Regions from separate parts of the Streptomyces sp. NPDC006309 genome, predicted to be linked through region 1. Evidence: riboswitches for the same ligand, from Rfam matches in the RefSeq annotation. Region 1 holds a riboswitch; each other region holds the start of a gene.

Region 1 (9,739 bases):
TCCGGCGGCCCCGGCCTGTCCGAAGCCCCCGATCCGCCCGGCGTACCCGGCGTACCCGGCCCGCCCGGTCCGTCCGACGAGGAACGGCTGGCCCAGCTGGGTTACACCCAGGTCCTCGCCCGCCGGATGTCGGCGTTCTCGAACTACGCCGTCTCCTTCACGATCATCTCGGTCCTCTCCGGCTGCCTGACCCTCTACCTCTTCGGCATGACCACCGGCGGCCCCGCCGTGATCACCTGGGGCTGGGTGGTGGTCGGCCTGATGACGCTGTCCGTGGGCCTGGCGATGGCCGAGATCTGCTCGGCGTACCCGACCTCGGCGGGCCTGTACTTCTGGGCCCACCGCCTGGCACCCCCGCGCTCGGCGGCGGCCTGGGCGTGGTTCACCGGCTGGTTCAACGTGCTGGGCCAGGTGGCGGTGACCGCGGGCGTCGACTTCGGCGCGGCCTCCTTCCTCGGCGCCTACCTGAACCTCCAGTTCGGCTTCCGGGTGACCCCGGGCCGCACGGTGGTGCTGTTCGCCGCGATCCTCGTCCTGCACGGCCTGCTGAACACGTTCGGCGTCCGGATCGTCGCGTTCCTGAACGGCGTGAGCGTGTGGTGGCACGTACTCGGGGTGGCGCTGATCGTCACCGCGCTCGCGTTCGTCCCCGACCACCACCGGTCGACGGCGTTCGTCTTCACCGAGTTCGTCAACCGGACGGGCTGGAGCAGCGGTCCGTACGTGGTTCTGCTGGGTCTGCTGATGGCCCAGTACACCTTCACCGGTTACGACGCCTCCGCCCACATGACCGAGGAGACCCACGACGCGGCCACGGCCGGCCCCCGGGGCATCGTCCGCTCGATCTGGACCTCCTGGATCGCCGGGTTCGTCCTCCTGCTGGGCTTCACCTACGCCATCCAGTCGTACGACGCGGAACTGGCCTCCCCCACGGGCGCCCCGCCCGCCCAGATCCTCCTGGACGCCCTCGGTTCCACGGCCGGCAAACTCCTGCTGCTGGTCGTCATCGGCGCCCAGCTCTTCTGCGGCATGGCGTCCGTCACCGCCAACAGCCGCATGATCTACGCCTTCTCGCGGGACGGCGCGCTGCCCTTCTCCCGCGTATGGCACACGGTCAGCCCGCGCACCCGCACCCCCGTGGCGGCGGTCTGGCTGGCCGCGCTCGGCGCCCTGGCCCTCGGCCTGCCCTACCTCATCAACACGACCGCGTACGCCGCGGTGACGTCGATCGCGGTCATCGGGCTGTACATCGCGTACGTCATCCCGACCTTCCTCCGCGTCCGCAAGGGCGCCGCCTTCACCCCCGGTCCCTGGCACCTGGGCCGCTGGTCACGCCCCGTCGGGATCGCCGCGGTGAGCTGGGTGGTGGCGATCACGGTCCTCTTCATGCTCCCGCAGGTCTCCCCGGTCACCTGGAAGACCTTCAACTACGCCCCCGTCGCCGTCCTGGCCGTCCTCGGCTTCGCCGCCACCTGGTGGCTGGCCTCGGCCCGCCACTGGTTCCTGACCCCCGCCTCCGCGCCGGCAGCCACGCCCATCCCGGCCGAAAAGTAACGATCCCGCGCACTCCCGGCCCTCCGACATGGCCGTGTCCCCGATACCCGATCGGAGACACGGCCTCCTCCCGCTATGCTCGGACAGGCAACATCGCCTGGGCCCTTAGCTCAATTGGCAGAGCAGTGGACTTTTAATCCATTGGTTGTGGGTTCGAGTCCCACAGGGCCTACGGCTGCGGGGGAGGGTTCACCCCCTCCGACCTGCTACGCGGCGCCCGAGCCGGCTTCGGCCGACTCGGGCGCCGCGTCGTTCTCCGGACCACGGTCCGCTGCTTGCGCGCTCGCTACCCCGTCGTCAGCCCCGTCAGCCCCGTCAGTTCCGGCAGTTCGGCCAGCGGCAGCGTGTGCTGGGTGTGGAGGACCTTCGCGCGGAGGTAGCGGACGTTGTGGTCCGTGGGGAAGACGCCGGTCGGCACCCGGTCCCGTACGGCCACGCCCAGGGCGCGCAACTGTCCGGCCTTGTCGGGGTTGTTGGAGAGCAGGTCCAGCTCGCTGACGCCGAGGGCGGTGAGCATCTGCGCGGCGGCCGTGTAGTCGCGGGCGTCCTCGGGGAGGCCGAGGGCGGCGTTCGCCTCGTAGGTGTCGAGGCCCTGGTCCTGGAGGGCGTAGGCGTCGAGCTTGTTGTAGAGGCCGATGCCGCGGCCCTCCTGGCGGAGGTAGAGCAGGATGCCGCCGCGGCCGGCGATGCGCTCGACCGCCTCGCGCAGCTGGGCGCCGCAGTCGCAGCGGGCCGAGCCGAAGACGTCGCCGGTGAGGCACTCGGAGTGCAGGCGCACCAGCGGGACCGGGCCGGGGTCGCCGAGGACGACGGCGATGTGCTCCTGGTCGTCGGCGAGACCGTGGAAGGTGACGAGTTCGGCGTCCGCGCCGTAGCCGTCGGCGAAGCGCAGCGGTACCCGGACGCGGGCGCGCGGGGTGGCGGCGGGGATGTCGGGCATGCGTGGGGTCTCCGTGTCTGCTGTCTGCTTCAGGTTTGAAGCAGCTGCCGGCTCCGGACCCTACCTCATGCTTTAAAGTTCAAGCAATGTCGCGTGGCGCGCTAGCCCGAACAGGGCGACGACCGCCGGCGCCACGGCACGTCCTCCGCCGCGGCCCCGCCTTCGCCGTCCTCCCCCTGGAGGCCGCGCGCGATCCCCGCGCAGATCTCCTCGAGCTGCCCCACCTGCTCCGGGGTCAGCCGGTCGAACAGTGTGGCGCGCACCGTCTCGACGTGCCCCGGCGCCGTACGCTCCAGTACGGCCATCCCCTCGTCCGTCAGCACCGCGAGCGAGCTGCGCCGGTCCTGGCCGCAGGTCTCCCGGCGCACCAGGCCGTCCCGTTCCAGCCGGGTCACCCCGTACGTCAGCCTGCTCCGCGTGATCTTCAGCGTCTCGGCGAGGTCGGTCATGCGCAGTCGCCGGCCGGGGGCCTCGGAGAGGTTGGCCAGTACGGAGTAGAACAGGTGGGCCATGCCCCCCTCCTGCTGGAGCTGCCGGTCGATCGCGTCCTCCAGCAACCGGGACGCGGCGAGGTAGGCGCGCCAGGCGCGCTGCTCCTGCGGAGTGAGCCAGCGGGTCGTCATGCCGCCAGTGTAGGTTTGTTCCAACTTTGAACCAAGACTTCGGCCGGTCCACCGGGCCGCCGCGAGGGAGTACGCCGATGCCCCTGCCGTACGTACTGCTGTCCGCCGCCGTCTCCCTCGACGGCTACCTGGACGACACCGGCCCCGAACGGCTCCTGCTGTCCGGCCCGGCCGACTTCGACCGGGTCGACGCGGTACGGGCCTCCGCCGACGCCATCCTGATCGGCGCCGGCACGATCCGCGCCGACAACCCGCGTCTGCTGGTCAACTCCGCCGAGCGGCGCGCGGCGCGGGTCGCGGCGGGCCGGCCGGCGTACCCGCTGAAGGTGACGGTCACCGCCTCCGGCGACCTCGACCCGGGCGCCCACTTCTGGCACACCGGCGGCGACAAGCTCGTCTGCACCACCGACGCCGGCGCCGGCCGGGCCGCGCGTCTCCTCGGCGGCACCGCCGACGTCGTGGCGCTCGGCCCCGTCCTGGACTGGCGGGCCCTGCTGGAGCATCTGCACGACGTGCGGGGCGTCGAGCGCCTGATGGTCGAGGGCGGCGGCCAGGTCCACACCCAGCTGCTCCAGCAGGACCTCGCCGACGAACTCCAGCTCGTCCTCGCCCCGCTCCTCGTCGGCGACCCCGCGGCCCCGCGCCTGTTCGGCCCCGGCGCCTACCAGGACGGACGCCTGCGCCTGACCGAGACCCGCCGTATCGAGGACGTCGTCCTCATGCGCTACGAGCCCACGGCCCCCGGCACCGGTCCGGTCCCCACCCCGGCCGACCGTCACTGGCTGCGCACCGCCTGCGAACTCGCCGCCCTGTGCCCGCCCTCCCGGACGGCGTTCAGTGTGGGCGCGGTCGTGGTCGCCGCGGACGGTACGGAGCTGGCCCGCGGCCACTCCCGCGAAGGCGCCGACCCTGTGGTCCACGCGGAGGAGGCGGCCCTCGCGAAGACCGACCCGGCCGACCCGCGCCTGCCCGGCGCCACGGTCTACAGCAGCCTGGAACCCTGCGCCCGCCGCGCCTCCCGCCCCGCCCCCTGCGCCGAGCTGATCCTGCGGGCCGGGGTGCGCCGGGTGGTCACGGCGTGGCGGGAGCCCGACACGTTCGTCGCGGCGGCCGACGGCTCGGGTGTGCTGACCGGCGCGGGCGCCCGGGTCGTCGTACTGCCGGAGCTGGAGTCCCTCGCCAAGGCGCCGAACGGGCATCTGCTCGCCGGATGACACTCAGGGCCGGAATCCATTGGATTCCGGCCCTGAGTTCCAGTAGCGGGGACAGGATTTGAACCTGCGACCTCTGGGTTATGAGCCCAGCGAGCTACCGAGCTGCTCCACCCCGCGTCGTTGTGTCTCTACTGTACGCCATCCACAGGGTGCGATGCACATCGCTTCCGCGGCCCCCCGGCAGCTGTGACGGACCGTGATCGGGTGGGCCCTGTGCGGTGACGGTCGAGTCACCATCAAAGCCGCGAGTGACTCCTGTACGTCGGTCAACTCGCCCGCTTTGTGCATGTCATGACCGGTAAATCCCCAGGTTTGAACATTGATGATCATGGCGAACAGCTTGGAAAGTGACTGGCGGGTCTATTAACGTTCGATAACGCAGCGCGGTCGTCCCAGCCGTCACCGACGGCTCCGCGCGCACGCGCCGAATCCCGCAAGGGAACCGGGGAACCACCACCCTGGGGTGAATCTCGCGAACGCCGACGTGGAGCCCACACGGTCCACGACCGGTATACGCGCGTAGGAGACCTTCCCGCTCCGAACCCGTCAGCTAACCCGGTAGGCGGCGGAAGGAAAGGAGCACGCCCGCGTGGCGTCCAACCGCCCTGCCCCCGAAATCCCGTTCGTGCCGGCTCGGCGCGAGACCGAGACCTTCGGCTACGACGCCCACCGGGCCGACGCGGGCCCCTGGGAGGAGTGGAACCCCACCGAGGACTCCGTCGCCCCGGTCCGCGGCCGGCACCGGGTCGCCAAGCAGCGCGGCGGCTTCGCCCGCAGCTCCACCGTCCTCGGCGTCGGCGTGATGGCCGCGGTCGGCGCGGGCGGCATGGCCAGCGCCAACACCGGCAAGCCGCCGGTCTCCCTCTCCCTGCCGGACCTGCCCTCCGTCGGCTCCCTCTTCGGCGACACCGCCACCGAGGCGCCGCAGACCGCCACGACCGCGCTCAGCAGCGTCGGCGTGGCCTCCGCCGAGGACCAGCGGGACACCGACGCGGGCGAGGCCCTGCGCAACCGGATCATGGCCCAGGCCGAGCAGCAGCAGGGCCAGGCCGACAACAAGGCCACCGCCGTCGCCCTCGCCGCCGCCGAGAAGCAGAGCGCGGCCGCCGCCGCCCAGGCCGAGAAGGAGGCCGCCGCGAAGGCGGCCGAGGCCAAGGGCGAGGCGGAGGCCGCCGCCGCGAAGAAGGCGGACCAGAAGGCCGCGAAGGCGGCCGAGGAGAAGCGGCTGGCCGAGCCGGCGAAGCCGGCCGGGAAGTACACGCTGCCCACCTCCTCCTACACGATCACCTCGACGTTCGGCCAGGCCGGCACGATGTGGTCCTCCGGCCACCACACCGGCCTGGACTTCGCCGCCCCCACCGGCACCCTCATCAAGGCCATCCACGGTGGCACGATCACCGAGGCGGGCTGGGCCGGCTCCTACGGCTACCGCACGATCCTCACCCTGGACGACGGCACCGAACTGTGGTTCTGCCACCAGTCCTCGATCAACGTCACGGCCGGCCAGAAGGTCACCACCGGCGAGGTCATCGGCCGGGTCGGCGCCACCGGCAACGTCACCGGCCCGCACCTGCACCTGGAGGTCCACCCCGGCGGCCAGGCCGCCGCCATCGACCCGATGGCGTGGCTGCGGGACAAGGGCCTCACCCCCTGACGGTTTTGCGGGAACTTGGCGCCGGCGGCGGATTGTGATCATCGCCGCCGGCGTTGTAGTGACGTATGACCTCACTGACATCACTCCGCACACTCGGCTCCTCCGACCTCCGGGTCTTCCCGCTCGCCCTCGGCGGCAACGTCTTCGGCTGGACCGCCGACGAGCAGGCCTCCTTCGCCGTCCTCGACGCCTACACGGCCGCCGGCGGCAACTTCATCGACACCGCCGACTCCTACTCCGCCTGGATCGAGGGCAACCGGGGCGGCGAGTCGGAGACGATCATCGGCAAGTGGATCAAGGCCCGCGGCAACCGCGACGACGTCGTCATCGCCACCAAGGTCAGCCAGCACCCCGAGTACCGGGGCCTGTCCGCGGCGAACATCAAGGCCGCCGCCGACGCCTCGCTGCGCCGTCTGGAAACCGACCGCATCGACCTCTACTACACCCACTTCGACCAGCCCGAGGTGCCGGTCGAGGAGATCATCGGCGCGCTGGACGAGCTGGTGAAGGCGGGCAAGGTCCGGCACATCGCCGCCTCCAACATCAGCCCCGAGCGCCTCCGGGCCTCCCTCGACCACTCCGACCGCGAGGGCCTGGCCCGCTACGTCGCCCTCCAGCCCCACTACAACCTGGTCTCCCGCGACACGTACGAGGGCCCGCTCCAGGACCTCGCCGCCCGCGAGAACCTGGCCGCCGTCCCCTACTTCTCCCTCGCGTCGGGCTTCCTCACCGGCAAGTACCGCCCCGGTACGACCGTCGACAGCGCCCGCGCCGGTACGGCCCGCAAGTACGCGGACTCCGAGGGCGGCCGGCGGGTCCTGGCGGCCCTGGACGACATCGCCGCCGCCCACGAGGTCCCGGTCGCCACGGTCGCGCTGGCCTGGCTGGCCGCCCAGCCGACCGTCACGGCCCCGATCGCCTCGGCACGCACGGTGGAACAGCTCCCGGCGCTGCTGGGTGTGGCGGACCTGACGCTCACGGACGACGAGCTGGCCACCCTGACCACGGCCTCCGCGTAGCCCCCCGGCCCGCCCCGGCCGATCCGCCCCGGCCGTCCCGTCCGGCTATGTCCGGTACGGGTTGTAGGCCGGGTGGGCGCCCGCCGGGGCGCCCTGCCAGTACGGCACGGGGCCCACGTACACCGGGCGGGCCGGCGTGGCGGCCCGCGCCGCGTACTCCAGTGCCGGGCGTGCCGGTTCCCTGCGCCGCCACAGCTCGTCCAGCAGCTCCCGCTCCCGTACGACGAAGTCGGCCCCGGCCCGCCCGCGCCGCCCCCGGTGCCGCAGGAACGCCAGCGAGGTCGCGTACGCCTCGTAGCGCGCCACCTCCCGCGCCGCCGGCCGGCCGAGGTGGTGCCGGGCGTAGTCCCGGGCCATCCGCCGCGCCCGCATCGACCCGAGCGCGAACGGCTCGCCCGGGCCCAGCCATCCGGCCAGTACGTACGCGGGGAGTTCCGCGCGCACCGTCCGCAGCTCCCGCTGCCGCGTCCAGATCGCGAGCCAGGTCAGCAGCGCGAACGCGGGCAGCATGAAGGCGGCGTAGACGGCGAAGAACCCGTACCGGCCGAACGTGGAGGAGCCGTTCCAGAAGGCGTGCATGCTCATCGCGAGCAGCAGTCCGCAGACCGGCAGCAGGGCCCGCCGCACACGCTGCCGCTCGCCGGAGCGCGCTGCGACACCGAAACCGATGCCGGTCAGGACCGTGAACAGGGGGTGCGCGAACGGCGACATCACGATGCGCACGAAGAAGGTCGCGGCGGTGACCGAGGCGATGCCACGGCCGCCGGTGAGCTGGTCCGTCCCGAAGGCCGTGCCGAGGTAGAGGATGTTCTCGGTGAACGCGAACCCGGTGGCGGTGATCCCCGCTATCACCACACCGTCCACGATCCCGGTGAAGTGGCGTCTGCGGAAGAGGAAGACCAGCAGGACGGCCGCGGCCTTCGCGGACTCCTCGACGATCGGCGCTATCACGGTGGCGCCGAGGGTGTCGGCGCCGGCCGGGTCCGCGGTCGAGGTGGCGATCCACCGGGTGGCGAAGCTGTTGGCGACGATGGCTATCAGCGCCGCCGCGCACGCTCCCCAGGCGAGGGCGAAGACCAGGTTCCGCCAGGGCCCCGGCTCCACCCGGTCCAGCCACCGGAACGCGGCTATCAGCCAGGGCACGGGCAGCACGGCCAGCCCGAGCCCGACGACGAAGCCCTCCGTGCCGGTCTGGCGCCGCACGAGCGCCAGGATGACCAGCCCCGACAGCGCCAGCAGCGTGCTCAGCGCCCCGTACCGCACCCACCTGCGCTGCCACCAGTGCGGATGGCGGAGCACACCGTCGCCGGGGCGCGGGGGATACGTCGGGAACGGGGGACTGGTGGCCACGGCATCGACCCTAACGGTGAGGGGACGAGGGGCAGGAGCGGATTACCGGTCCGGGCGCGGTGCCGGACTCATCGCTCCCGGTGCGGGACGCGCCGGAACAGCAGGTCGTTCACCACATGACCCTTGTCCAGGCCCTGTCCCTCGAAACGGGTCAGCGGCCGGAACCCGGGGCGCGGGGCGAAACCGCCCTCTGCCCGCGTGTTCTCGAAGTCGGGGTGCGCGCCGAGCACCTCGAGCATCTGTTCGGCGTAGGGCTCCCAGTCGGTCGCGCAGTGCACGATCGCGCCGGGCTTCAGCCGGGCCGCGGCCAGGGTGAGGAACTCGGGCTGGATGAGGCGCCGCTTGTGGTGCCGCTTCTTGGGCCAGGGATCGGGGAAGTAGACGCGCAGCCCGTCCAGCGCGTCGGGGCGCAGCATCTCCCGGAGCAGGATGATCGCGTCGCCGTTGCCCACCCGGACGTTGGACAGCCCGTCGCGCTCCGCCAGATTGAGCAGGTTGCCCTGCCCCGGGGTGTGCACGTCCACGGCCAGGATGTTGGTGCCCGGGTCGGCCGCGGCCATCCGCGCGGTCGCCTCGCCCATCCCGAACCCGATCTCCAGGACCACGGGACGGTCGTTCCCGAACAGCTCGCCGAGGTCGATGACCCGCTGCCCGTCGATGTCCAGCCCCCAGGTGGGCCACAGCCGCTGGAGGGCGTCGGCCTGCCCGGCCGTCACCCGGCTGCGCCGCGGCTGGAAGCTGCGGATCCGCCGCTCGAAGTGGGAGCCGGCGGGATCGGCCCTGGGCCCGTCCGGGAACCGCGGCTCGCCCCGGGTCCGGGTGTGCCGGACGGACTCACCGGGATCGTGCGATGCCGAGGGCGGGGCGTCGGGGGCGTTCAGGGAGTCAGACACAGTACGACCGATTTTACGGCGCCCCGCGAGGCCGCCCTCCTACCCGAGCAGGCCCAGCGCCCGGCGTCCGACCTCCCTGCCGATCGGCAGGGACGCGGTGGCCGCGGGGGACGGCGCGTTGAGCACGTGCACGGTCCGCGGCCCCTCCTCGATGAGGAAGTCGTCCACCAGCGTCCCGTCCCGCAGCACCGCCTGGGCCCGCACCCCGGCGGGGGCCCGCACCAGGTCACCGGCCTCCACGCCGGGCAGCAGTCTTCGTACGGCCGCCAGGAACGCTCTTCTGGACACCGACCGCCGCAGCTCACCCGCCCCGTAGCGCCAGTGCCGCCGGGCGATCGTCCACGACCCCGGCCACGCGAGCGTCCCGGCCAGCTCCCGGGGCCGTACGACCCCCCAGCCGTACCCCTCGCGGGCCAGCGCCGGGACCGCGTTCGGCCCGATGTGCACACTCCCGTCGATCCCACGCGTCAGATGCACCCCCAGGAACGGGAA
Region 2 (9,739 bases), on a different contig from region 1:
CTGCGGCGGGCCATCGCTGCCGGCTCCTTGCTGAAGCGACTGACTGATCTGACGCGGACCATTGTGGACCGCCGCACTGACAGCCCGGGCCACGACCCGGTCTCCGTCGGCCCGGCCGGTGCCGGGGAGCCCTCCGGAGACGGGTCGCACGCAGGCTACGCGATCCGCTGTGGGCGTACGTCCCGCGGGAACTTCGCCGGGGCCCCGCACGCTTTGCATACAGTGGCAGGAACGGCAGGAAAACCGCGGTTTCTACGACCGCCTCCGCTCGCGAAGGGACGTACATGCCCATGGGTCACACGACCACAGCCGAGGCAGGCTCCGGGGGCCTGACAGCGACCGAGCACCGCCTGGCCAACGGTCTGCGCGTGGTGCTCTCCGAGGACCACCTGACCCCCGTGGCGGCGGTCTGCCTCTGGTACGACGTCGGTTCCCGCCACGAAGTCAAGGGGCGAACCGGCCTGGCTCACCTCTTCGAGCACCTGATGTTCCAGGGGTCCGGGCAGGTCAAGGGCAACGGCCACTTCGAGCTGGTGCAGGGCGCGGGCGGCTCGCTCAACGGCACCACGAGCTTCGAGCGCACCAACTACTTCGAGACCATGCCCGCCCACCAGCTGGAGCTCGCCCTCTGGCTGGAGGCCGACCGCATGGGCTCCCTGCTGGCCGCCCTGGACGACGAGTCCATGGAGAACCAGCGGGACGTCGTCAAGAACGAGCGCCGCCAGCGGTACGACAACGTGCCCTACGGCACCGCCTTCGAGAAGCTGACCGCCCTGTCCTACCCGGAGGGCCACCCCTACCACCACACGCCGATCGGCTCGATGGCGGACCTGGACGCGGCCACCCTGGAGGACGCGCGCCGGTTCTTCCGCACCTACTACGCGCCGAACAACGCGGTGCTGTCCGTGGTCGGCGACATCGACCCCGAGCAGACCCTCGCCTGGGTCGAGAAGTACTTCGGTTCCATCGCCGCCCACGACGGCAAGCCCGAGCCCCGCGACGGTTCCCTGCCGGACGTCATCGGTGAGCAGCTGCGCGAGGTCCTCGTGGAGGAGGTCCCGGCGCGTGCCCTGATGGCCGCCTACCGGCTGCCGCACGACGGCACGCGCGCGTGCGACGCCGCCGACCTCGCGCTGACCGTCCTCGGCGGCGGCGAGTCCTCCCGGCTGTACAACCGGCTGGTGCGCCGCGACCGTACGGCCGTCGCGGCCGGCTTCGGCCTGCTGCGCCTGGCCGGCGCGCCCTCGATGGGCTGGCTGGACGTGAAGACGTCCGGTGACGTCGAGGTGCCGGTCATCGAGGCCGCCATCGACGAGGAGCTGGCCCGGTTCGCCGCGGAGGGCCCCACGCCCGAGGAGATGGAGCGCGCCCAGGCCCAGCTGGAGCGCGAGTGGCTGGACCGGCTCGGCACGGTCGCGGGCCGCGCCGACGAACTGTGCCGCTTCGCCGTCCTGTTCGGCGACCCGCAGCTCGCCCTCACCGCGGTGCGGCGCGTCCTGGAGGTGACCCCCGAGGAGGTGCGGGAGGTCGCCGCGGCTCGTCTGCGCCCCGACAACCGCGCGGTCCTCGTCTACGAGCCGAAGTCCCCGGAGGCCGTCGAGGACACCGAGGTCCCCGGGGACCCGGAGCAGGAAGCGACCGTAGAGGCGGGCCGCGACGAGACCGAGAACGAGGAGACGGCCAAGTGACCGAGCTCGCCACCATGGAGTTCCACCCCCAGCCCCAGCCCGGTGAGGCCAGGCCCTGGGCGTTCCCGGCCCCCGAGCGCGGCACCCTCGGCAACGGCCTGACCGTGCTGCGCTGTCACCGCCCCGGCCAGCAGGTCGTCGCCGTGGAGGTGCTGCTGGACGCGCCGCTGGACGCCGAGCCCGCCGGTCTGGACGGCGTCGCCACGATCATGGCGCGGGCCTTCTCGGAGGGCACCGACCGGCACTCGGCCGAGGAGTTCGCCGCCGAGCTGGAGCGCGCGGGCGCCACGCTCGACGCGCACGCCGACCACCCCGGCGTCCGGCTCGGCCTGGAGGTCCCGGCCTCCCGGCTGGCCAGGGGCCTCGGCCTGCTCGCCGACGCCCTGCGCGCGCCCGCCTTCGCCGAGAGCGAGGTCGAGCGGCTGGTCCGCAACCGCCTGGACGAGATCCCGCACGAGCTGGCCAGCCCGGCTCGCCGGGCCGCCAAGGAACTCTCCAGGGAGCTGTTCCCGGCGGACTCGCGCATGTCCCGCCCGCGCCAGGGCACCGAGGAGACGGTCGCGAAGATCGACGCGGCGGCCGTACGCGCCTTCTACGACCGCCATGTGCGGCCCGCCACGGCCACCGTGGTCGTCGTCGGCGACCTGACCGGCGCCGACCTGGACGCGCTGCTCGCCGACACCCTGGGCGCCTGGACCGGCACCCCTGGCGAGCCCCGGCCCGTGCCGCCGGTGACCGCCGACGACACCGGGCGCGTGATCGTCGTGGACCGGCCCGGTGCCGTCCAGACGCAACTGCTCATCGGCCGCGTGGGGGCCGACCGGCACGACCGGGTCTGGCCCGCCCAGGTGCTCGGCACGTACTGCCTCGGCGGCACCCTCACCTCCCGCCTGGACCGCGTCCTGCGCGAGGAGAAGGGCTACACCTACGGCGTGCGCGCCTTCGGTCAGGTCCTGCGCTCGGCGCCGGACGGCACGGGCGCGGCGATGCTCGCCATCAGCGGCTCGGTGGACACGCCGAACACCGGCCCCGCGCTGGACGACCTGTGGAAGGTGCTGCGCACGCTCGCGGCGGAGGGCCTGACCGACGCGGAGCGGGACGTCGCCGTGCAGAACCTCGTCGGCGTGGCGCCGCTGAAGTACGAGACCGCGGCGGCCGTCGCGAGCACGCTGGCCGACCAGGTCGAGCAGCACCTGCCCGACGACTTCCAGGCGACGCTGTATCAGCGGCTGGCCGCCACGGGCACGGTGGAGGCCACCGCTGCCGTCGTGAACGCCTTCCCGGTGGACCGCCTGGTGACGGTCCTCGTCGGTGACGCGTCCCGGATCAAGGAGCCGGTCGAGGCACTCGGCATCGGCGAAGTCACCGTCGTCGCCGCGGAGTAGACGCACCGGCGGACGCGAAGGCGTACGCGCGCGCGTGGGGCCCTGCCGACCTACGGGTCGTCAGGGCCCCTGCCGTTCCACTCGTTCACTCAGATGCCCGTTTTGGGGCGGAGGTTGCCTGTCTGCCCTGTGGGATGCGCTACAAAAACCCGGATCTGTTTGAGGAGGGGGAGCGGGCCGCCGTACCGTCATCCGGGCTGTTCGTCAGGCAGTGCGCCGCACCCGCGGCAGCGGACAGTCATCGCCGAGTCCCCGTACGGCGCGAGCCAGGGGAGCCGGGGACCCATCGTCCCTGGGGTGAATCGGGCGCCCGCGCGTGAGCGAGGGGGCCCGTAGGAGACCTTCCTGCTCCGAACCCGTCAGCTAACCCGGTAGGCGAGAGGGAAGGAAAGGACCAGCCACTTCATGGCGTTCATGTGCGCCACCGGGAAGCACCGCAAGCCCGGCCGGGTCAAGCGCACCACCGCTCAGGCGGCGGGTGTCGCGGCCCTCACCACCACCGGCGTCATCGGCACCCTCGCCGCGTCCCCGGCGCTCGCCGCGGACAGCTCCGTGGAGGAGACCGGCCTCACCCCGGTCCTCACCGTGAACGACGACGTCGCCGAGCAGATCGACGCGCAGGCCGCCGCCCAGCAGCAGGCCGCCGAGCAGAAGGCGGCCGAGGCGGCCGCGGAGAAGGCGGCCGCCAAGAGGGCCCAGGAGGTCCGCGAGGCGCGGGTCCGCGCCGCCCGCGAGGCCGAGCGCAAGCGGCTGAACGCCTTCGTCATCCCGATCGCGCACTCGTACGTCTCCACGGCCTACCAGGCCAGCAGCTCCCTGTGGTCCTCCGGTTCGCACACCGGCATCGACTTCCACGCGGCCAGCGGCACCTCCGTCCACGCGGTGGGTTCCGGCACGGTCGTCTCCACGGGCTGGGGCGGCGCGTACGGCAACCAGATCGTGCTCCGGATGGCCGACGGCATGTACACCCAGTACGGCCACCTGTCGTCCATCGGTGTCACGGTGGGCCAGAAGGTCGTCCCGGGGCAGCAGATCGGCGTGTCGGGCGCGACCGGCAACGTCACCGGCCCGCACCTGCACTTCGAGGCCCGTACGACGCCCGACTACGGCTCGGACATCGACCCCGTCGCCTACCTCCGCAAGCACGGCGTGAACGTCTGACCGGACGGACACCCGCACGGCCTGCCAAGCCCCGGCTCACCGAGCCGGGGCTTTCTCCTTTTTCCGTCGTTTCCTTCCGGTGCCCGCCGGACCCGCTGACCAAAATATATCCATGGATGACGCCCGGCCGTCGGAAATTCAGGTCCATTGGAATAGAGTCACGGGAACACGCGTCCATCGTCGGCGTTTCACGGGTATTAAGGCGGAGGTCGGTCATGCGTATTCCGGCGCACTCGGTGTGCACCGCTGTCCGGGACGACATCGTCGCCGGTGTCCACGAACGCGGCAGCCGCCTCACCGAGGAAGTCCTGGCCCGCCGCTACGGCGTCTCGCGTGTCCCCGTCCGCGAGGCCCTGCGCACCCTGGAGGCGGAGGGTTTCGTGGTGACACGCCGGCACGCGGGCGCGTGCGTGGCCGAACCGACCGAGCAGGAGGCCGCCGACCTGCTGGAGATGCGGCTGCTGCTGGAGCCGCTGGGGGCCGCCCGGGCCGCGCAGCGGCGCACCGAGGCCCATCTGAAGGTGCTGCGCGGACTGGTCCGGCTGGGCCAGGAGCGGGCCAGGAGGGGTGGCGGCGAGGATCTGCGCGCGCTGGGCGGCTGGTTCCACGAGACGCTCGCCCAGGCCTCCGGCAGCCCCTCGCTGACCTCGGTGCTCACCCAGCTGCGGCACAAGATCGCCTGGATGTACGCGGTGGCTACGCCGCTCGCCCCGGTGGAGTCGTGGGCGGAGCACGGGGCGATCGTGGACGCGGTGGCGCGGGGGGACGGGGAGCGCGCGCGGGCGCTCACCGCGCTGCACACCGAGCGCGCCACCAGCGGCCACCGGCTGCGTTTCCCCGGTGCCCCGGGGCGTGTGAGGACTTCGCAACGGGCCGTAAACACGACGGGCCCGCGGAATTAACACGGACGCCGTATACAAAGGAGGGGAATTGTCGGGCGAATGTCTCCCGCTTGTCGGCCGGATGTTTTCCCCTGCCTGAATTCCGTTCCCTGTGAATTCGCGAGGAAGTTCCGGCGCGAGCCGGCCGTGAACCGGCGCAATACCGTGCGGAGCGTGCGCGGAAACGCCGGAGCCGCGCCGCCCCGGGGGGCGAACGCGGCTCCGGCGCTCTGCGCGGTAAGGCTCAGACGGTCTCCGGGAGCTCCTCGAGACCCTCGGAGACCAGCTTGGCCAGACGGTCGAGGGCGGCGTCCGCGCCCTCGGCGTCCGAGGCGAGGACGATCTCCTCGCCACCCTGGGCGCCCAGGCCCAGGACGCCCAGCATGGAGGCCGCGTTGACGGGGTCGCCCCCGGCCTTGGCGATCGTCACCGGGACGCCTGTGGCCGTGGCGGCTCGGACGAAGATGGAAGCGGGGCGGGCGTGGAGGCCCTCGGCCCAGCCGACGTTGACGCGGCGCTCAGCCATGTGATGCTGCCCTTCAGTACTCAGGGTTGTCTAGACCAGTTTCCCATATCGTGAAGCGTGCCCGGAGCGGACCTTCGTCCCCTCCGTGTGCCGTCGGACCGCGGCCTCGGTCCGGCGTGTCGTCCTCCACAGACTGCCTCGCGACGTTGTCGTACGCGAGCCGTACTCTGGGGCCCATGCAGACCCCGGCGGACCGGCAGGACCGGCACGAGTACCCCGCCCACTGGGAGGCGGACGTGGTGCTGCGCGACGGGGGTACCGCGCGCATCCGGCCCATCACCGTCGATGACGCCGACCGCCTGGTCAGCTTCTACGAGCAGGTCTCGGACGAGTCGAAGTACTACCGCTTCTTCGCGCCCTACCCGCGGCTGTCCGCCAAGGACGTCCACCGCTTCACGCACCACGACTTTGTGGACCGGGTGGGACTCGCGGCCACCATCGGCGGCGAGTTCATCGCCACCGTACGCTACGACCGCATCGGCGCCGACGGCATGCCCGCCTCCGGGCCCGCCGACGAGGCCGAGGTCGCCTTCCTCGTCCAGGACGCCCACCAGGGCCGCGGGGTCGCCTCCGCCCTGCTGGAGCACGTGGCGGCCGTGGCGCGCGAGCGGGGCATCCGCCGCTTCGCCGCCGAGGTGCTGCCCGCCAACAGCAGGATGATCAAGGTGTTCACGGACGCCGGATACACCCAGAAGCGCAGCTTCGAGGACGGCGTCGTCCGCCTGGAGTTCGGCCTCGAACCCACCGACCGCTCGCTGGCCGTGCAGCGCGCGCGGGAGCAGCGCGCCGAGGCCCGCTCGGTACGGCGGCTCCTCGCGCCCGGGTCCGTGGCGGTCGTCGGCGTGGGCCGCGCCCCCGGCGGGGTGGGCCGCAGCGTCCTCGGCAACATCCGCGACGCCGGTTTCCCCGGCCGGCTGCACGCCGTGAACACGGCCTTCCCCGAAGATCTCGGGGAGGTCGACGGGGTGGCCGCGTACCGGTCGGTGCGGGACATCGAGGGGCCCGTGGACCTGGCCGTCGTCGCCGTACCGGCCGAGCACGTGCCCGCCGTGGTGGCCGAGTGCGGGGAACACGGCGTCCAGGGCCTGGTGGTGCTCTCCGCCGGATACGCCGAGAGCGGTCCCGGGGGACGGGAGCGGCAGCGGGCCCTGGTGCGGGCCGCGCGCGCGTACGGCATGCGGATCATCGGCCCCAACGCCTTCGGGATCATCAACACCGCCGCGGACGTCCGGCTGAACGCCTCCCTCGCCCCGGAGATGCCCCGCCCCGGCCGCATCGGGATGTTCGCCCAGTCCGGGGCCATCGGCATCGCCCTGCTGTCCCGGCTGCACCGGCGCGGCGGAGGGGTCACCGGGGTCACCGGCGTGTCCACCTTCGTCTCCGCCGGGAACCGCGCGGACGTCTCGGGCAACGACGTCCTCCAGTACTGGTACGACGACCCCGAGACCGATGTCGTCCTCATGTACCTGGAGTCCATCGGCAACCCCCGCAAGTTCACCCGCCTCGCCCGGCGGACGGCGGCGGCCAAGCCGCTGGTGGTGGTGCAGGGCACCGGGACGGCCCCGCAGGGGCACGCGGTACGGGCCACACGGCTGCCCTACGCGACCGTCTCCGCGCTGCTCCGGCAGGCCGGGGTGATCCGGGTCGACACGATCACCGAGCTGGTCGACGCCGGCCTGCTGCTCGCCCGGCAGCCGCTGCCCGCCGGGCCGCGCGTGGCGATCCTCGGCAACTCCGAGTCGCTGGGCGTACTGACGTACGACCGGTGCCTGGCCGAGGGGCTGCGGCCGGCGCGGCCGGTGGACCTGACGACCGGGGCGACGGCGGAGGACTTCCACCGGGCGCTGTCGGCCGCGCTGGCGGACGACACCTGCGACTCCGTCGTGGTCACCGCCATCCCCGCCATCGGGGAGGCGTCGCCGGCGGACGCCGAGCTGGCGGCGGCGCTGCGGTCGGCCTCGGCCGCCGTGCCCGGAAAGCCGGTCCTGGTGGTGCACGTGGAACTCGGAGGGCTGGCCGAAGCGCTGTCGGCGGCGGCGAGCACCGCGCCCGGGGCCGCCGACCGGACGCCCGGCCCCGAGGGCGGCGCGCACCCCGTCCACCGCCTCGCGGAACGCCCGCCCGCCCCGACGGCGGGCACGGCGGCCCGCACGGCGCCGGCGCCCGCGGGGACGGGCGCGGACACCCCGCCCGTCCCGCCGGAGGGCACCCGCCTCATCCCCGCCTACCCCGCCGCCGAGCGTGCCGTCCGCGCTCTCTCCGAAGCCGTGAAGTACGCGCAGTGGCGCCGGGAGGCGACCGACCCCGGGAAGGTGCCGGAGTACGACGACATCGACGAGAAGGGCGCCGCCCGCCTGATCGGCGAGCTGCTCGCGCGCGGGGAGGGGCTGACGATCCCCGCCGCCGAGACCTGCGAGCTGCTCGAGAAGTACGGCGTGCACGTCCGCCGGGCGCTGCCCGCACCCACCGCGGACGACGCCGCCGGAGCCGCCCGCGCGCTCGGCTACCCCGTGGCCCTCAAGGCCACCGCCCCGCACCTCAGACACCGCGCCGACCTGGGCGGCGTACGCCTGGACCTCGCGGACGAGGAGCAACTGCGCCGGGCGTACGCCGAGTTGGCCGAGCTGTTCGGGCAGCCGGAGGAGCTGCGGCCGGTGGTGCAGGGGATGGCGCCGCGCGGGGTCGACACGGTCGTACGGGCCGTGATCGATCCGGCGGCCGGGGCCGTGCTGTCCTTCGGGCTCGCCGGGGCGGCCTCGCAGCTGCTCGGGGACATGGCGCACCGCCTGGTTCCCGTCACGGACCGGGAGGCGGCCTCGCTGGTGCGGTCCATCCGCACCGCACCGCTGCTGTTCGGCTGGCGCGGCTCGACCCCCGTCGACACCCCCGCGCTGGAGCGGCTGCTGCTGCGGGTGTCCCGGCTGGTCGACGACCATCCGGAGGTGGTCGCGGTCACCCTGGAGCCCGTCGTCGTCGCCCCGCAGGGCGTGAGCGTCCTCGGCGCCACCGTACGGCTCGCGCCTCCGCCCGCCCGCGACGACCTGGGCCCGCGCACGCTGCCGGCCTACTGACCGGAGGCGCGTGCAGATCGCCGGACGGGAGCTGGCCGAGGGCAGCCGGTGGGACCGGGAGGCCGTCGCCCGGGACGCGGGGCGGCTGCGCCCGGTGGCCGGGTACGACCTCACCCGTCACCACGGCCCGGAGCTGATCTTCGCCGGTCCCGTCCTCGTCTCCCGTCCGCGGAGCTTCCGGGCCACTGCCTTTCGCCCGCCCACGACCGCCGAGACGGCGGGGCTCGCGCGGACACCGGGCGACAACCGCCGTTCCTCGTCGCGTTCGAGGCGGACGCCGGCGGACCGGAGCCCAGCTCCTGCCTGAGCGCCGCCGAGCGGATGGAGGTCCGGCCGGGGCTCGTGCCGAGGTCCCGCACGCGGGCGTGCCGGCCGCCGGCCGTCCGGGCGACTGGCCCGGACCGCCTCCGCCCACGGATTAGGATGGACGCCATGGCCAAGACCAGTACGACGACCCAGGGGCTGCGCTCGGCGATCGAGCGCAGCGGCTACTACCCGGCCCTCGTGGCCGACGCGGTGGAGGCCGCCGTGGGCGGCGAACCGATCCGGTCGTACCTGGTCCACCAGGAGACGACGTTCGACCAGAACGAGGTGCGCCGGCATGTGACGGTCCTCGTCCTCACCGGCAACCGGTTCATCGTCAGCCACACCGACGAGCAGGCCGCCGACACCACCTCCCCGACGCCGTACGCCACCACCTCCACCGAGTCCGTCAAGCTCGGCCGGATCTCGTCGGTCGTGGTCAGCCGGGTGGTGGCCAACCCCGAGCAGTACACGCCGGGCACGCTGCCCCGCGAGGTCGTGCTCACCATCGGCTGGGGCGCGGTCAGCCGCATCGACCTGGAGCCCGCCGCCTGCGGCGACCCCCAGTGCGACGCCGACCACGGCTACACGGGCAATTCCACGGCGGACGACCTCAGCCTGCGCGTCAGCGAGGCCGGGGACGGCCCGGAGACGGTGCGCCAGGCGCTCGCCTTCGCGCAGGCCATCTCGGAGGCGACCGCGGACTTCACCCGCTGATGTCCCA
Region 3 (9,739 bases), on a different contig from region 1:
CGGGACCAAGGTGGCGCCGCTGGCCGACGCCCATCCGATCGTGCGGCAGATGCGGCCCGGATCCCCGGTGATCAAGGAGCTGGCCCGGCCCGCGCCCGGCTGCCGTACGCGCTTCGTGAGCTTCTGGAGCGACCTGGACTCCATGATGGACCCGCTGGAGACGGCCTGCCTGGAGCATTCCGATCTGGACGCGCGCAATGTCCGGGTGACCGGCATCGGCCATCTCGCCCTGCCCGTGCACCCTGCCGTGGCCGCCGGGATACGCGAGGTCCTCGACGCTCCGCACCCCGGTGAGCGGGTCGGCGAGGGTCTGACCGTGGCCTGAGACCAGCCTCGCCCGGGAAGGCGCGGATCCGCGCACAGCTGACTCAGAGTCACTACACATCGAACAGTCTTCGAACGAAAAGCCAAAGTCGCGTTCCGCCTCCCCCGAAACACGTCCGAATGCCCGTTTCCGGCCCACGGGAAACAAGCCGAAGATTGTCGTGCCCGCATACCGCCGGGTACAGTCGCCGCACTGCTCTGGCAGCCCCTGTTGTCGAGGCGAAAGAGAAGTTGGTGAACGATCGTCACCCGTCGGGGACCATGACCACCCCGGCCCCGGCTTCCGACGCCTCCCCCGCGCACTACCCGCCGTACGGGGCACAGGAAGCCCCCTACGACGACCTCACCACCTACGGTGGCTATGACGCCACCGGTTTCACGAGTGGTTCCGCGGGCACCACGGCCTTCGACACCGACCCGCTCTTCGGCAGTTTTCCGGGCGGCGAGCAGACCACCGGCGCGTACGACACGGCCCAGTGGCAGCCGGGCAGCGGCCAGTCCTCCGACTACGACCCGTGCGCGGCCCCGCCCCATGCCGGTTACGACTCCGGCGGCTACGACACGTCCGGTTGGGCGGTCCCCGCGCAGGCCACCGGCAACGACGTCAGCGGCCAGTGGGACACCGGCGCCTGGCTCCCGTCCGACCGGCCCGGCGGCGCCGACCCCACCCAGCAGTGGGAGTGGGGCACCCAGACCTTCGACACGGGCGCGTACGACGCCACGCAGTGGAACTCCGCGGGGCAGCAGGCCGGGACGGCGGAGCCCGAGCAGGGTGGCGAGCCGTTCGACCAGCAGGCCACCGCCACGTTCGAGGCGGTCGGCGACGCGCGGGCCGCGGCCTTCGAGCAGGCGCCGTACGAGGACACGCCGTACGAGGACACCGCCTGCGACGAACAGCCTCCCGGCGAGGGCGAGCCGGACTCCACCGGTGAACTGCCCGCCGTGACCGGACTGCTGGACGGCCAGGAGGAGACCGGCCCGGAGCCGGAGACCCGCGCGGGCTCACGCGGCGCGGCGCGCTCCCGGCGCCGTACGCCCGCCAAGCGCTCGGCGCTGCTGACCGTCGCCGTGCCCTCGGCCTGCGTGATGGGAGTCGCCGGGATCGCCGCAGCCTCGGTCGGCGCGCTCGGCGACAGCTCCGAGGACACCACCGCCTCCGCCCCGGACGTGCAGGTGGTCAAGCCGTCGATCGCCAACAGCAAGCTGGACACCCAGCTCAGGACGCTCTCCGACGGCGCCCACGACTTCGCCGACCGGGCGAGCCGCACCCAGGAGCGGATCGACCTCGTGGCGCAGCAGGCACTGGAGAAGAAGAAGGCCGCCGCTGAGGCCGCACTCAAGGAGCGGCTGCGCCCCAAGTTCGTGCTGCCGGTCACCCAGCGCGGCCTCAGCGCGTACTTCGGCCAGGCGGGCGTCAACTGGATGTCGGTGCACACCGGCATCGACTTCCCCGTCTCGTACGGCACGACGGTGATGGCCGCCACCGACGGCACGGTCACCACGCAGTGGAACAGCGCCTACGGCAACATGCTGATCCTGACGTCGAAGGACGGCACGCAGACCTGGTACTGCCACCTGTCCAGCTACCGCGTCGCCTCCGGTACGACCGTCAAGGCCGGCCAGCCGATCGCCTACTCCGGCAACTCCGGCAACTCCACCGGCCCGCACCTCCACTTCGAGGTGCGTCCGGCGGGCGGGGCGGCCATAGACCCGTTGCCGTGGCTGCGCAGCCACGGACTCGATCCGACGTAGGACCGGCAGGCCCCCGCCGAGCGGCGGGGGCTCTTCTGTGCCCTACAGCTTCTCCACCGGCGCGTACCGCAGCAGCAGCCGCTTCGGCTTGGTGTCCCCGAAGTCGACCGTGGCCTCCGTGTTCGCGCCCGTGCCCTTCACCCCGACGACCGTGCCCAGGCCGAACTGGTCGTGGGTGACCCGGTCGCCGACGGCAAGCGCGACCACCGGCTTCTCTGCCGTGCGCCGCGTGGCGAACCCCGACGCGCCCGACGCCGAGGAGCGCGAGCGGGAGGAGGACAGCGAGGCCGCGATCCCGGACACCGGCCCGGACGACACCGGCGCCGCGGCCCCCGTCCGCTTCCACTCCAGGTGCGCGGCCGGGATCTCCTCCAGGAAGCGGGACGGCGGGTTGTACGACGGCTGGCCCCAGGCGCTGCGCAGCGCCGACCGCGTGAGGTACAGCCGCTCCCGGGCGCGGGTGATGCCGACGTAGGCCAGGCGGCGCTCCTCCTCCAGCTCCTTGGCCTCGCCGAGGGCGCGCATGTGCGGGAAGACGCCGTCCTCCATGCCGGTCAGGAACACGACCGGGAACTCCAGGCCCTTGGCGGTGTGCAGCGTCATCAGCGTGATGACGCCGTCGCCGCCCTCCTCGTCGGGGATCTGGTCGGAGTCGGCGACCAGGGCGACCTGCTCCAGGAAGTCGGCGAGCGTGCCGGCCTCCCCTTCCCCGCGCTCCTGCTCGAACTCGAGCGCCACGGCGGCGAGTTCCTGAAGGTTCTCGATGCGGGTCTCGTCCTGCGGGTCGGTGGAGGCCTGCAACTCGGCCAGATACCCGGTGCGTTCGAGTACCGCTTCGAGGACGGTCGCCGGGCCGGCGCCGGATTCGACGATCGTGCGCAGGTCCTCCATCAGCGTGTTGAACCGCTTCACCGCGTTCGTGGACCGCGCGGCCATGCCGTACGCCTCGTCGACCCGCTTCAGGGCCTGGGGGAAGCTGATCTTCTCGCGCTGGGCGAGGGCGTCGACCATGGCCTCCGCGCGGTCGCCGATACCCCGCTTGGGCACGTTGAGGATGCGGCGCAGCGGCACGGAGTCCTCGGGGTTGGCGAGGACACGCAGGTAGGCCAGGACGTCCCTGACCTCCTTGCGCTCGTAGAAGCGGACGCCGCCGACGACCTTGTACGGCAGGCCGACGCGGATGAAGACCTCTTCGAACACACGGGACTGGGCGTTGGTGCGGTAGAAGACGGCGACGTCCCCGGCGCGTGCCTCGCCCGCGTCGGTGAGCCGGTCTATCTCCTCCGCGACGAACTGAGCCTCGTCGTGCTCGGTGTCGGCGACGTAACCGGTGATCCGGGCGCCGTGGCCGGCGTTGGTCCACAGGTTCTTCGGGCGGCGGGACTCGTTGCGCTCGATGACCGCGTTGGCCGCGGACAGGATCGTCTGCGTGGAGCGGTAGTTCTGCTCCAACAGGATCGTCGTCGCGTTCGGGTAGTCCTCCTCGAACTGGAGGATGTTGCGGATCGTCGCGCCCCGGAAGGCGTAGATCGACTGGTCGGCGTCACCCACGACACACAGTTCGGCCGGCGGCAGGTCGCTGTCGCCGGGCGGTACGTCGGCGTCCTCGGCGGCACGCTCGCCCGTCCCGACCAGCTCGCGCACCAGGGCGTACTGGGCGTGGTTGGTGTCCTGATACTCGTCGACCAGGACGTGCCGGAAGCGGCGGCGGTAGTGGTCGGCGACGTCCGGGAAGGCGCGCAGCAGGTTGACCGTCGTCATGATCAGGTCGTCGAAGTCGAGGGCGTTGGCCTCGCGCAGCCGCGACTGGTAGAGCGCGTACGCCTGGGCGAGGGTCTTCTCGAAACCGTCGGCGGCCTGGGCGGCGAAGTCCTCCTCGTCGATCAGCTCGTTCTTCAGATTGCTGATCTTGGCGCTGAAGGACTTGGGCGGGTAGCGCTTGGGGTCGAGTTCCAGATCACGGCAGACCAGGGCCATCAGGCGCTTGCTGTCGGCCGCGTCGTAGATCGAGAACGACGAGGTGAAACCGAGCTTTTTCGACTCGCGGCGGAGGATGCGCACACACGCGCTGTGGAAGGTCATCACCCACATCGCGTTGGCGCGCGGGCCGACGAGCTGCTCGACGCGCTCCTTCATCTCGCCGGCGGCCTTGTTGGTGAAGGTGATCGCGAGGATCTGACCCGGGTGGACGCTCCGCTCGGCGAGCAGGTGGGCGATGCGGTGGGTGAGCACACGGGTCTTGCCGGAACCGGCGCCGGCGACGATGAGCAGCGGGGAGCCGGCGTGCACGACCGCGGCGCGCTGGTTCTCGTTCAGCCCCTCCAGGAGCGCCGCCGCGTCGATCACGGGGCGCGGGGCGCCGTCGCGGTAGTGGGAGTCCCGGTCCGGCGGCACGTCGAACTTCCCGCCGAACAGATCGTCCGGAAGGGGCTCCGGAGCGTGGTCGTGCTCGGGCGGCGGCGGGAGCTCCTCGTCGTGCCCACGCGGGGGCTGGAGGTCCGCCAGGAAGCTGTCGTCAAAGAGGCTGCTCATCGCTCTCCGAGTCTAGGGCGCCCCACCGACAACCGGTCACCGTCCCGCAAGCCGATCTTCGCCACGCGGGTGCCCCGCGACCCCTCACGCACCGGAAGCACCTGGTCACGTCCGCGTGAACCCGCCCCGAGGTCACGGAAATGTATCGGACATACTGCGCACCAACCTTCACAGAAGCCACACGAGTTGGCTAGGTTGCCGTCAGGCCGCACGACCCCCCTCCGGCGAACGTCGCCGGGCCGCGCGGCCTCCGCCGAGTCCGGCGTGCCCCCTGCGCGGCACCCGGAGCCGGGGACCCACCGAATCCCGGGGTGAATCGGCCGACTCCCGCCCGGGACGACGCCGTAGGGCAACCCTTCCGTCCGCCCGAACCCGACAGCTAACCCGGTAGGCGGCAGCTAGGAAGGAGTCGCCTCCCTTGGCGTCGCACCGCAAGCCGCGCCCCGGCGGAACGCCCGGAGCGGGCATCCGCACCCCCGCTCTCGCCACCGCCGCCCTCACCTCCCTCGCCGTGTTCTCCCAGACCGCGGAGGCCGCTCCCGAGGCCGGTCACGGCAGGCCGAGCCCGGAGGAGGTCGAGCGGAAGATCGACGACCTCTACCGCCGGGCGGACTCCGCGACCGGGACGGCCGCAGCGGCCCAGGAACCGGCTGGCGTCCCACGGCGGCAGGCCGACAGCCTCCAGCGGCTCCGTGACGAGGTCGCCCGGCGCGCGGCCCGGGCCCGTGCCGTCCCGGCCCCCCGCGGCACCGCCTCCGCCCTGGACACGGCCGTCCTGCCGCCCACGCGGGGCGGGGACAGTGCCGCGGGGGCCAGGGGGAGAATCGGCGCCGCGGCAGCGGGCCGCGATGTCGCAGCACCCCGGTGGAGCGGGGGCGTCGTAGCGCCGGTCCCCGGAGGCGACGTCACCACACTCGCACCGGTGGCACCGGCACCACCGGTCAGGGACGCGGTCCTACCGGGCCGGGAGGTGGCCGTCGTGCCGCCCGCGGACTCCGTCGTACCGCCCGGGAACAGCCGGCCGGAGATCGCCGCTCGAGCCGTGCGGGACCCGAAGGCGGTGAAGACCGCCGTTCAGCGAAAGCTCGCCCATGCGCGCGTGCTGCTCGCACAGCGGACCGCCCAGGGGTCCGCGCCGTCCGGCACGGACGCGGCCAAGGCCGGGAAGGCCGTCGCCTTCGCCCGGGCCCAGCTCGGCAAGCCCTGCGTGTGGGGTGCCGCCGGCCCCGGCTCCTACGACTGCTCGGGCCTGACCCAGGCCGCCTGGAAGTCCGCCGGCGTCACCCTGCCGCGTACCGCCCGTGACCAGGCCGCCGCCGGCACCACGGTGCCGCCGGCCGACGCCCGCCCCGGCGACCTCGTCTTCTTCCACGACGACCGCCGCCACGTCGGGCTCTGCACGGGCGACGGCATGATGATCCACGCGCCCAGACCGGGCGCGTACGTCCGTGAGGAACCGATCTCCTCCGTCGGCGGGTCGGCCGTCCACAGCGTGGTGCGACCGGGCTGACGTCCCGGGCCGGCCCTGGCCGGCCCACCGGCCGGCGCGGCCAATGCGGACGGCGCGGCCAATGCGGACGGCCCACCGGCCGGCGATCAGGTCCAGAGCACGGCGATGAAGATGTTCGCCGTGGTCAGCAGGCCGACGAGCGCGAACTGGCCCTTGTCGATCCGCTCCTCGTCGCGTTTGACGTAGACCAGCCCGAGGATCACGATCAGCAGGGCCAGCTTCACGCCGATCTTCACGGTGTTGATGTGGTGGTCGTCGGCCTGGTTGAGGCCGACCAGCGCCACCCCGGTGACCAGCATGGTCAGCGCGCCGTGCAGCATTCCGGGCACGAACCGGGCCGTGCCCCGGCCCATCGCCTTCATCTGGGTGAGGAAACCGCCGAGCAGCGCGGCGATACCGACGATGTGCAGGCCGACGAAGAGATGGATGAGTACGTCCATGGGGCCGGAGCCTAACCAGGCGTGCCCCGGCCCCCCTTCACCGGCCCCACCGAGCGCTCGTGACGGGGGTCGCGGACACCGGCGGGCGTATATGCGAGCCATAGCACCCCACCCGTCCCGCCCGTCCCACTTCCTGCACTTCGATCATCACGCAGCGTGAACGGAACGACTCCGGCTGGGCAGCGGGATCACATGCGGTCAAATCCCAGCCCGTCGCGGACAGTTCCGCACAGTGCGTTACCAACTCGTCACCGTTCGGCCTAGCGTCCTCCTCCAGGTGACCGGCTCCCCACGCCGCCCGGACCAGGGGCGGCAGTCGGTCACCCGCGCCGAGAAGGACCCGGCGGCGGCCCGTTCCCCCTGTGCGGACCGCCGCCGGGCGCACTGACCGCTCGACATACGAGCCGTACGGAAGGACGTGACGGTCCAGGTGGCAGCGCACCGCAAGCCCCGGCAACGCTCGCTCAGTGGTACGGCCCGCACAGCCGCCACACTCGCCCTGGCGGGCGTGGCCACCGCGACGGGCTTCGACGGGACGGGCCACGCCGAGCCCCAGCCGACGCCCGGGCAGGTGAAGGCCGAGGTGGACCGCCTGTACCGGGAGGCCGAGACCGCCACTGAGAAGTACGACGGGGCGAAGGAGAAGGCGGAGGCGGCCCAAAAACGGATCGCCGGATTCCAGGACCAGGCCGCCCGCAGACAGCAGAGACTCAGCTCGGCCCGCGACGCACTGGGCTCGATCGCGGCGGCGCAGTACCGGGACGGCGGCGTCGACCCGGCCTGGCAGCTGGCCCTCTCCAGCGCCCCCGACCGATATCTGGACGGCGCCGCGTTCGCGGAACGGGCCGGTCACCGGCAGGCCGCCGTGGTGTCCCGGGTCCGCGACCAACTGCGGGAGATCGAGCGGCTGCGCGGTGCCGCGCGTATCGAGCTGTCGTCGCTGCGCGCACGGCAGGCGGAGCTGGACCGGCAGAAGAGGACCGTCACCGGCAAACTGGACGAGGCCCGGCGGCTGCTCGCCCGACTGACGCCCCGCCAGCGGGCCGAGGTCACCGGCGGCACGGGCCGACGCGTCTCCCGGTCGGCCGCGGGCCCGCGGGAGCCGATGCGGGCCGGGCCCTCACCGGCCACCACCGCACGTGCGGCGGCGGCCGTCGCCTACGCCTACGGCAAGCTCGGCAGCCCCTACGTGTGGGGGGCGACCGGTCCGAACGCCTTCGACTGCTCGGGACTGGTGCAGGCCGCCTACCGCTCGGCCGGCGTCTCCCTGCCCCGCACCACCTACGCCCAGATCGATGCGGGCCGACGGGTGTCCCGCTCCGAACTCCAGCCGGGCGACCTGGTGTTCTTCTACTCCGGGATCAGTCACGTCGGCATCTACGTGGGCGACGGCCAGATGATCCACGCCCCGAACCCGTCGGCCCCGGTCCGCCTGGCGCCGGTCGACCAGATGCCGTTCGCGGGGGCGACCCGCGTGGCGTGAGGGTCGTGACCCGGGCTTTCGTGGGGGGTGGAACAAGGTCGCGGTACGGGCAGGCTCCGGGGTGAGGCGGGCGGTGCCGCGGGGGTCAGACCAGCCGGCGGGCGGTCGCCCAGCGGGTCAGCTCATGACGGTTGGACAGCTGGAGCTTGCGCAGGACCGCCGAGACATGGGACTCGACCGTCTTCACTGAGATGAACAGCTGCTTGGCGATCTCCTTGTACGCGTAACCACGGGCGATCAGGCGCAACACCTCGCGCTCGCGCTGGGTGAGGCGGTCCAGGTCCTCGTCCAGCGGCGGGGCGTCGGTGGAGGCGAAGGCGTCCAGGACGAACCCGGCCAGCCGCGGGGAGAAGACGGCGTCGCCCTCCTGTACGCGGAAGACCGAGTCGACCAGGTCGGTGCCGGTGATCGTCTTGGTGACATAGCCGCGGGCGCCACCGCGGATCACACCGATCACGTCCTCCGCCGCGTCCGACACGGACAGCGCCAGGAAGCGGACGGGCCGTTCGGGGTCCGCCATCAGGGCCGCACACCGGCGCAGCACCTCGACCCCGCCGCCGCCCGGCAGGTGGACGTCGAGGAGGACCACCTCGGGCCGGGTCGCGATGATGACCGAGACCGCCTGGTCGACGTCCGCGGCCTCGCCGACCACCTCGACCCCCGTCTCGGCGGTCCGGCCGATCTCGGCCCGCACACCGGTGCGGAACATCCGGTGGTCGTCCACGAGCACCACCCGCACCTGCCGCCCACGCGCACCGCCGTCATCGGACCGCTCGGTCCCTGCCGCCTGTGCCGCCCCCGCCGTGCCGTTCGCCTCGGTCGCGTCGCTCATGACGTCCTCTCCGCCCTCTCCATCTCCAGCTCGACCTCGGTCCCGCCCCCCGGCACCGCCCGCAGCCGGGCCGTACCGCCGTTGCGCTCCATGCGGCCGATGATCGATTCTCTGACGCCCATGCGGTCGGCGGGTATCGAGTCCAGGTCGAAGCCGGGGCCCCGGTCGCGCACGGACACGAAGACCGCCTTTCCCTCGACTTCGGCATACACCTGTACGGCACCGCCGTCGCCACCGTACTTGGCGGCGTTCACCATCGCCTCGCGCGCGGCCTGCATCTGCGCGCCGGTCCTCTCGTCCAGCGGGCAGTCGCCGACGACGACGACCTCGATGGGCACGCCGTGCTTGTCCTCCACCTCGGCGGCGTTGCGCCGCACCGCCTCGGCGATCGTGTCCGGTTCGTCCGTCTCCTCCTTGCCGGTGCCCTCCGGCTTGTACAACCAGGTGCGCAGGTCGCGTTCCTGGGCGCGCGCGAGTCGGCGCACCTCGCTCGCGTTGTCGGCGTTGCGCTGGATCAGGGTGAGGGTGTGCAGCACGGAGTCGTGCACGTGGGCGGCGACCTCCGCACGCTCCTGGGCGCGGATGCGCATCAGGCGTTCCTCGGACAGGTCCTGGGTCATGCGGACCAGATACGGGCCGGCGAGCAGGGTGATGCCCACCAGGACGGCGAGCGCGGCCTGGAGGACCGCGCCGAGGTGGGCGGCCGAGCCCTGGAGGACGAAGACGGCCGAGACACCGGCCGTGACCAGCAGGACACCGGCGGCCGCACGCAGCAGCGTCAGCGTGCGGCGCCGGCGGCCGACCTCGACCCAGCGGGCCCGGCGGGCGTTGTCGGCCTGGCGCCAGACAAGGGCGACACCGGCCGC

Evidence for each region. A riboswitch is a leader RNA that binds a small molecule or an ion and turns the genes downstream of it on or off. The one in region 1 is predicted to bind cyclic di-AMP.
Region 2: it holds a riboswitch for cyclic di-AMP, as region 1 does, so the genes downstream of both, ABZ117_RS04625 (M23 family metallopeptidase) here and ABZ117_RS10770 (M23 family metallopeptidase) in region 1, are expected to answer to the same signal.
Region 3: it holds a riboswitch for cyclic di-AMP, as region 1 does, so the genes downstream of both, ABZ117_RS08355 (C40 family peptidase) here and ABZ117_RS10770 (M23 family metallopeptidase) in region 1, are expected to answer to the same signal.

Annotation. Positions count from the first base shown of each region.
Region 1 covers NZ_JBEXRO010000005.1:362,592-372,330, forward strand. Annotated here, with positions in the region: gene ABZ117_RS10740 (amino acid permease) at 1-1,554, shown strand, start outside; tRNA gene ABZ117_RS10745 (tRNA-Lys) at 1,654-1,726, shown strand; gene ribA (GTP cyclohydrolase II) at 1,841-2,494, opposite strand; gene ABZ117_RS10755 (MarR family transcriptional regulator) at 2,596-3,117, opposite strand; gene ABZ117_RS10760 (dihydrofolate reductase family protein) at 3,195-4,331, shown strand; tRNA gene ABZ117_RS10765 (tRNA-Met) at 4,375-4,448, opposite strand; cyclic di-AMP (ydaO/yuaA leader) riboswitch at 4,744-4,913, shown strand; gene ABZ117_RS10770 (M23 family metallopeptidase) at 4,921-5,985, shown strand; gene ABZ117_RS10775 (aldo/keto reductase) at 6,060-7,004, shown strand; gene ABZ117_RS10780 (PrsW family intramembrane metalloprotease) at 7,050-8,354, opposite strand; gene trmB (tRNA (guanosine(46)-N7)-methyltransferase TrmB) at 8,423-9,247, opposite strand; gene lhgO (L-2-hydroxyglutarate oxidase) at 9,287-9,739, opposite strand, start outside.
Region 2 covers NZ_JBEXRO010000002.1:477,651-487,389, reverse strand. Annotated here, with positions in the region: gene ABZ117_RS04640 (DNA topoisomerase IV subunit A) at 1-14, opposite strand, end outside; gene ABZ117_RS04635 (pitrilysin family protein) at 285-1,688, shown strand; gene ABZ117_RS04630 (pitrilysin family protein) at 1,685-3,073, shown strand; cyclic di-AMP (ydaO/yuaA leader) riboswitch at 3,306-3,466, shown strand; gene ABZ117_RS04625 (M23 family metallopeptidase) at 3,479-4,234, shown strand; gene ABZ117_RS04620 (GntR family transcriptional regulator) at 4,450-5,136, shown strand; gene ABZ117_RS04615 (HPr family phosphocarrier protein) at 5,360-5,641, opposite strand; gene ABZ117_RS04610 (GNAT family N-acetyltransferase) at 5,818-8,712, shown strand; gene ABZ117_RS04605 (hypothetical protein) at 8,723-9,019, shown strand; gene ABZ117_RS04600 (DUF5998 family protein) at 9,136-9,732, shown strand; gene ABZ117_RS04595 (nucleotide pyrophosphatase/phosphodiesterase family protein) at 9,732-9,739, shown strand, end outside.
Region 3 covers NZ_JBEXRO010000004.1:287,266-297,004, forward strand. Annotated here, with positions in the region: gene ABZ117_RS08340 (alpha/beta fold hydrolase) at 1-325, shown strand, start outside; gene ABZ117_RS08345 (M23 family metallopeptidase) at 559-2,076, shown strand; gene pcrA (DNA helicase PcrA) at 2,119-4,608, opposite strand; cyclic di-AMP (ydaO/yuaA leader) riboswitch at 4,850-5,018, shown strand; gene ABZ117_RS08355 (C40 family peptidase) at 5,027-6,118, shown strand; gene ABZ117_RS08360 (hypothetical protein) at 6,205-6,558, opposite strand; gene ABZ117_RS08365 (NlpC/P60 family protein) at 6,989-8,041, shown strand; gene ABZ117_RS08370 (response regulator transcription factor) at 8,127-8,873, opposite strand; gene ABZ117_RS08375 (PspC domain-containing protein) at 8,870-9,739, opposite strand, start outside.